Regions from separate parts of the Streptomyces sp. CY-1 genome, predicted to be linked through region 2. Evidence: riboswitches for the same ligand, from Rfam matches in the RefSeq annotation. Region 2 holds a riboswitch; each other region holds the start of a gene.
What was found. Region 2 has a riboswitch for cobalamin ahead of ACK1X7_RS07080 (CbtB domain-containing protein). Riboswitches for the same ligand answer to the same signal wherever they lie in the genome.
Positions count from the first base shown of each region.

Region 1: it holds a riboswitch for cobalamin, as region 2 does, so the genes downstream of both, ACK1X7_RS31445 (ribonucleoside-diphosphate reductase subunit alpha) here and ACK1X7_RS07080 (CbtB domain-containing protein) in region 2, are expected to answer to the same signal.
Region 3: it holds a riboswitch for cobalamin, as region 2 does, so the genes downstream of both, ACK1X7_RS13310 (cobalamin biosynthesis protein) here and ACK1X7_RS07080 (CbtB domain-containing protein) in region 2, are expected to answer to the same signal.

Region 1 is NZ_CP178393.1:7,305,627-7,307,880, reverse strand. Features, by position in the region: gene ACK1X7_RS31450 (GNAT family N-acetyltransferase) at 1-448, shown strand, start outside; cobalamin riboswitch at 585-743, shown strand; gene ACK1X7_RS31445 (ribonucleoside-diphosphate reductase subunit alpha) at 881-2,254, shown strand, end outside.
Region 2 is NZ_CP178393.1:1,705,784-1,708,037, forward strand. Features, by position in the region: gene ACK1X7_RS07075 (CbtA family protein) at 1-724, opposite strand, end outside; gene ACK1X7_RS07080 (CbtB domain-containing protein) at 746-967, opposite strand; cobalamin riboswitch at 1,006-1,150, opposite strand; gene ACK1X7_RS07085 (cobalamin-binding protein) at 1,252-2,181, shown strand.
Region 3 is NZ_CP178393.1:3,094,695-3,096,948, forward strand. Features, by position in the region: gene ACK1X7_RS13300 (inorganic phosphate transporter) at 1-184, shown strand, start outside; gene ACK1X7_RS13305 (hypothetical protein) at 198-467, shown strand; cobalamin riboswitch at 606-823, shown strand; gene ACK1X7_RS13310 (cobalamin biosynthesis protein) at 988-1,971, shown strand; gene ACK1X7_RS13315 (cobyric acid synthase) at 1,968-2,254, shown strand, end outside.

The DNA.
Region 1 (2,254 bases), 5.6 Mb from region 2:
CGCGCGGGTGTATCTCGGGGACGGGCTGCTGGACTTCGGCGACAGTGATCCTTATCTCGCCACCCTGCGCGACGCCCGGCGCCGGGCCGCCGAGGCCGAGCTGCTGGTCGCGGCGGACGCGGCCAGCGACGAGGTGCTGGGGGCCGTGGCGTTCGCGGTGTACGGCGGGGCGTATGCGGAGCTGGCCCGGCCCGGCGAGGGCGAGTTCCGGATGCTGGCCGTGCGGCCCGAATCGCGGCGGCGCGGGGCGGCCGAGGCGCTGGTGCGGGCCTGCCTGGACCGGGGGCGCGCGCTGGGGCTGCGGCGGATCGTGATCAGCAGCCAGCAGTCCATGACCGCCGCCCACCGGCTGTACGAGCGCCTGGGGTTTGTGCGGGCCCCGGAGCGGGATTGGTCGCCGATAGCCGGAATGGAGATCGCCCTGTGGGCGTTCACCGTGGAGCTGTGACGACCGGCGGCGCGCGCCCCGGGCCGCGGCCTCCCGTGCGCGCCGGGCTACGCGCCGCGACCGGCCCCAGGTCACGGGCCACCTCCGGAACGCATTAGCACATTCATGCGAAACTCCGCACCTCGCGACACAAGATATGGGGGTGCGTGCGTCGGCCGACACAAGATGTATGCTCGTCCTCGCTGTCGTCGCAGGGGAATCCGGTGGGAATCCGGAACTGTCCCGCAACGGTGTACGTGTGCGCTTATGCGGTGTGCCCGTAAGTCCGAGCACCTGCCGACGGCCCTGTGTGAACACGTCCCCCGGCCTCGAGGGTTGGGCCGATGGACGCTGCGTGGTGTGCCCGACGTACGAGGAGTGCGGTATCGGCATGCCCGTACGCGCCCATCGCACCCCCCTCGTGGCCCCGGCCGAGCGAGGGAGAGCACCTCAGTGACCATCGCGCCCGCAGATCCGGTTTCAGAGCAGGCGGTTTCTCAGGCAGCGCATGACGCGCCCGGGACCGCCCTGCTGCGGATCCTCACCGGACTCACCGCCGACCTGCCCGCCACCGACCCCGGTAAGGTCGCGGCCGCCGCCCTGCGTGGCCGCCATCCCGGCTCGGACGAGGCGGAGTTGCGTGGCCTGGCGACCGAGGCCGCGGCCGGGCTGATCGCCGAGGAGCCGGAGTACTCGCGGCTGGCCGCGCGGCTGCTGGCGCTCACCATCACGGAGGAGGCGGCCGGGCAGGGCGCTGTCTCCTTCTCCACCTCCGTCCAGGTGGGCCACCGTGAGGGGCTGCTCGCCGACTCCACCGCGGAGTTCGCCGCCGCCCACGCGGCGCGGCTGGACGCGCTGGTGGAGCGGGCCCTGGCCGACGGCGCCGACAAGCGCTTCGGCTACTTCGGACTGCGCACCCTCTACAGCCGCTATCTGCTGCGCCACCCCATCACCCGTCAGGTGATCGAGACTCCGCAGCACTTCCTGCTGCGGGTGGCCTGCGGGCTCGCCGAGGATCTCTCGGAGCGGGCGCTGGACGATGTGGCCGAGCTGTACCGGCTGACCAGCACGCTGTCGTATCTGCCCAGCTCCCCCACACTGTTCAACTCCGGCACCCGCCATCCGCAGATGTCGTCCTGCTATCTGCTGGACTCGCCGCTGGACGAGCTGGACTCGATCTACAACCGCTACCACCAGGTGGCCCGGCTCTCGAAGCACGCGGGCGGCATCGGCCTGTCCTACTCCCGTATCCGGGCCCGCGGTTCGCTGATCCGGGGCACCAACGGGCACTCCAACGGCATCGTGCCGTTCCTGCGCACGCTCGACGCCTCGGTGGCCGCCGTCAACCAGGGCGGCCGGCGCAAGGGCGCGGCCTGCGTCTATCTGGAGACCTGGCACGCGGACCTCGAGGAGTTCCTGGAGCTGCGGGACAACACGGGCGAGGAGGCCCGCCGCACCCACAACCTGAACATCGCCCACTGGATCCCGGACGAGTTCATGCGCCGGGTCGAGGCGGACGCCGACTGGTCGCTGTTCTCCCCGGTCGACGCGCCCGCTCTGGTGGACCTGTGGGGCGATGAGTTCGACGCCGCGTACCGGAAGGCCGAGGCCGAGGGGCGAGCGGTCAAGCAGGTCCCGGCGCGGCAGCTCTACGCCCGGATGATGCGCACCCTCGCGCAGACCGGCAACGGCTGGATGACGTTCAAGGACGCCGCCAACCGCACCGCCAACCAGACCGCCGAGCCCGGCAGGGTCGTCCACTCCTCCAACCTCTGCACCGAGATCCTGGAGGTCACCAACGACGGCGAGACCGCCGTGTGCAACCTC
Region 2 (2,254 bases):
CCGTCGCGGGCCTGGGATTCAGCAACCGCTCGGCAAGCTCACCGAAGAGAAGACCGAACCCACCCCACAGAATCACCTGCATGGCCAGCGCGGACAACCGGAACCGCCACAACACCGTGGCGGGAAAGTCCCCCGGCACCTCATTGACCACAGGCAGGAAGGCAAACGCCACCCCGATCACCACGGCGAACGCCGCCACCGCCACCACGGTCGCATACCAGGTACCCAACCTCGGCACGAGCCGCTTGCCCACCATCGTGGCCCCCACCGCCAGGAGCACACTGAGCACCATCATCAGGAAGTACAGCGCCGTACGCTTACCGATCGTGTCGGCGTTACCGACCGCGGGCGGATTGGCCGGATACTTCAGGAACGGCACCACATACACCGCCAGCAGCGCACACCCCGACAGCAACAGCGCGGTGGCCCGCGGCGTGAAACGGCCGACACGGCCCAGGGCCACGCAATACGCCAGAGCGGCGATACCACCGAAGGCGATCCCATAGACCAGGACACCGGTGGCCAGCCCGGCCGTGGACTGCACACCACGCGAAACCAGCTCGACCTCATGCTCATGCGCGGGAGCGTGGGCCCCCTCGAAGCTGATCGCACGGTCCACGTTCGGCTCACCGAGGAAATAGGCGGCGACCAGGGCCGGCACACCGGCCCCCAGACCCGCGAGCATGCCCCGGATCAGCAGATTTCTCACCATTGCGGAGTTCATGACTGTGCGGCGTCCCTCACATCAGTGGCAGGGGAAACCGAGCAGATGACGGGCGTCATGCACCCACTCATGAACGTTCTCACCGGAGACAACGGCGGTGGCGCCCTGCTCGGCGCCGACGAAATACAGCAGGACCAGCATCAGGATGCCGAAGAAGACCGCCCAGGGAGCTATCGCCTTCAGCGGCAACGTGGCGGGCAGTTCGGGGGTGGTGGCAGTGGGCTGCGCGACATGCTGCGCCATGACCAGGCCCTCCTTAAGGGAGTTCGCGTCCCATCTCGGTGGTGCACAGGACGACGGCTACGGGTCTGACTCACCACAGATCCCATCCGGGACCCCTGGTTCACAGTGGCGCGACCGTGCCGGATTCCCACCGGCTTCCGTCTTACCGTCGTCGATATCGCACCGACCGTACCGCGTGTCGCGTTCATGGCCAAGACCGCCCACCTGGCGAGACGCTGCGCCGGGACGTCCTGAGGACGGTGCGGGAGCCGGGGCCTGCCCCGGGCAGGCCCTAAGGTCGCGGCATGCGCATCGTCTCCCTGCTGCCCGCCGCGACCGACATCGTCACCGAACTCGGACTCGCCGAGCACCTGGTCGGCCGGACGCACGAATGCGACTGGCCACCGCGGACCGTGGCGTCCGTTCCCGTGGTCACCGGAGCCGACCTCGACCAGAACACCCTCACCAGCCGGGAGATCTCCGACGCGGTCGGCGGATCGACGCACTCCGGGTCGTCCCTCTACACCCTCGACACCGCAGCGCTCGCGGCCCTGGGCCCCGACGTGGTGCTCACCCAGGATCTGTGCGAGGTGTGCGCCGTCTCGTACGAGAGGGTCAGCCGGGCCGTCCGGCTGCTCGACGCCGACACCCGCGTCCTCAGCCTGGAGCCACGCACGCTCGACGATGTACTGGACTGCCTGGTCACCGTGGGTGAGCTGCTCGGCGTGCGCGAGCGCGCCGAGCAGCGCCGGGCCGAGCTGCACGACCGCCTCGAGCGGATCCGCCGGTCGGTCGCGGGCCGCGCCCGGCCCCGGGTCGTGGCGATCGAATGGCTCGACCCGCTGTGGCCCGCCGGACACTGGGTACCCGACCAGATCAGCGCCGCGGGCGGCGCACCGCTGCTCGCCGTGTCCGGCGAGCACACCAAGCCGATGACCTGGGAATCGGTGCGCGCCGCCCGCCCGGAGGTGGTGCTGGTCCTGCCGTGTGGCTTCCCGCCGGAACGGACCCTGCGCGAGACGGAACTCCTCACCCGCCTCCCGGGCTGGACGGAACTGCCCGCCGTACGGGCCGGGCGGGTCTGGGTGCTGGACGGGCCGGCCTACTTCAACCGCCCGGGCCCTCGTGTGGTGCGCGGAGCGGAAGTACTCGCCCACGTCCTGCACGGTGTACGGGCCGGGACCGCGGTGACGGCGGACGAGGCACACCCGTTCCCGGGCGCCCCCGGCCGGTGACGCGGTTCCGTCCGCCCAAAAGCCACGGCAAGTGCTCGGCGCTTCTTGCATACGATGCGCTGATGCATAAGAT
Region 3 (2,254 bases), 1.4 Mb from region 2:
GGTCGGCGCACAGGAGCCGGTGGGCGCCGTCACGGCCGCCCTGCGGTCCGTGGCCCCGCCGCCCGCGGGTGCGAAGCCCGCCGCCCCCGAGAGCGCGGCCGAGGCCGCCCCCGAGAGCGGCATCGCCGAGCACACACCCGAGCAGACCCCCACCCCCGCCGCCGCGAGCAGCACCACCCGCTAAGGAGCCATGGAACATGAGCATCGACTGGGCGGCCCTCGGCCAGGTCTTCGGCGTCAGCCTCGTGGTGACGGTCGGCATGGTGGGCGTCTTCACCCTGGGCATCCTCGGGACGTCCCGTAAGGCGGCGCCGGAGCAGGGCGGCGCGGCTGCCGTCTCCGGTGGCGCGGCCGCCGTGTCCGGTGGCGGGGTCGGCGCCTCCGCGCTCGCCCGCACCGGGGCGTACGCCTGCTTCGCGCTGTGCGCCGCGGCCGTGGCGTACGGCATCTATCTGATCGTCGCCTGAGGCTCGCGTCCTCATCGACCCACCGGCCGCCGGATGGTGGCGCTGACCAGCGCCGACCGTCCGGCGGCCGCCTTATGTCCGCCAGTGTCTGTGGGGCTCGGCACACTCGGGCGTCAAGGGTCATATGCGAGTTGACGGCCATTCGCGGCCCATGGTGGACTTCCCGAGCCAAACGGCGGCAGGAGAGGAAGCCGGTGAGAATCCGGCGCGGTCCCGCCACTGTCACCGGGGAGCACTCTCCCATCGCCTGTATGGGGTCACGGCTCGACCGTACGGTTCCTTTCGTACGCGGGGCTGGAAGACCGGGAGGGGCGCGGATCCGGGAGCCAGGAGACTTTCACCGCCGGTCACGTCGAACCAGGGCGCGGACCCTGAGTGAGGACATACCGCCATGCCCGGCACCTCCACGCCGCCAGCCTCCTCTGTCCCCGCTGGCTCCTCCGGCCCCTTCGGTTCCCCTGGCCCCTTCGGCCCCTTTGGTCATGCATGGTCGCGCCGAGGCGTGACGGCGGCCTGACGGATGCGTGCCGATCACGCCTCGTTCGCGTGCGGTGCGGCCCTCGGCTTCCTCGGTGATCTCGCCACGGGCGATCCGCGCCGCGGCCATCCGGTCGCCGCGTTCGGGCGCGCCGCCGCGGCCGCCGAGCGCCGGCTGTGGCGTGACCACCGCGGCTACGGGGCCCTGCACACCGCGTTGTGCGCGGGCGGCGCGGCCGCCGGTGCCGCGCTGCTGACCCGCGCCGTACGGGCCCTGGGCGGGCGCGGTGGCGCGGAGATCGCGCTGACCGCCGCCGCCACCTGGGCCGTGCTGGGCGGCACGACGCTGGGCCGTGAGGCACGGGCCGTCGGCGGGGCCCTGGCCGCGGGGGACCTGGAGATCGCCCGGGAGCGGCTGCCGCATCTGTGCGGGCGCGATCCGCAGGCGCTGGACGGGCCGCAGATCGCCCGCGCGGTCGTCGAATCGGTCGCCGAGAACACCTCCGACGCCGTCGTGGGCGCGCTGGTGTGGGGGGCCCTGGGCGGCGTGCCGGGGCTCATCGGCTTCCGCGCCGTCAACACCCTGGACGCCATGGTGGGCCACAAGTCGCCGCGCTACCGGCGGTTCGGCTGGGCGGCGGCCCGGCTGGACGATGTGGCCGGCTGGCCCGGTGCGCGCCTTACGGCGGTCCTGGCGACCCTCACCGGCCCCGATCCGCGCGGTGCGCGGCGCGCCTGGCGGCGCGACGGCCGGCGCCATCCGAGCCCCAACGCGGGCCCCGTGGAGGCGTCGTTCGCGGGCGCGCTCGGCGTACGGCTGGGCGGCACCCTCACCTACGGCGGCCGGGTCGAGCACCGGCCGGTGCTCAACTCCGGCGGGCGGCCGGTGGAACCGGCCGACATCGAGCGGGCGATACGGCTGTCGCGGCGCGTCGGCGTCCTGGCGCTCGGGGTGTCCATGGCGGCCCGGCCGGTGCTGAGGGCGTTGACGGGGCGGCCCCGGGCCTTGGGAAGGGGCGGCGGATGAGCGGGATACGCGGTAAGGGCGGCACGGAAGGTTCCGGGGCGCGCGGCGGGGGGCTGCTCGTCGCGGGCACCACCTCCGACGCGGGCAAGAGCGTCGTGACGGCCGGGATCTGCCGGTGGCTCGCCCGTAAGGGCGTCACCGTGGCCCCCTTCAAGGCGCAGAACATGTCGCTCAACTCCTTCGTCACCCGGGAGGGGGCGGAGATCGGGCGGGCGCAGGCCATGCAGGCCGCCGCCGCGCGCGTCGAGCCGAGCGCGCTGATGAACCCGGTCCTGCTGAAGCC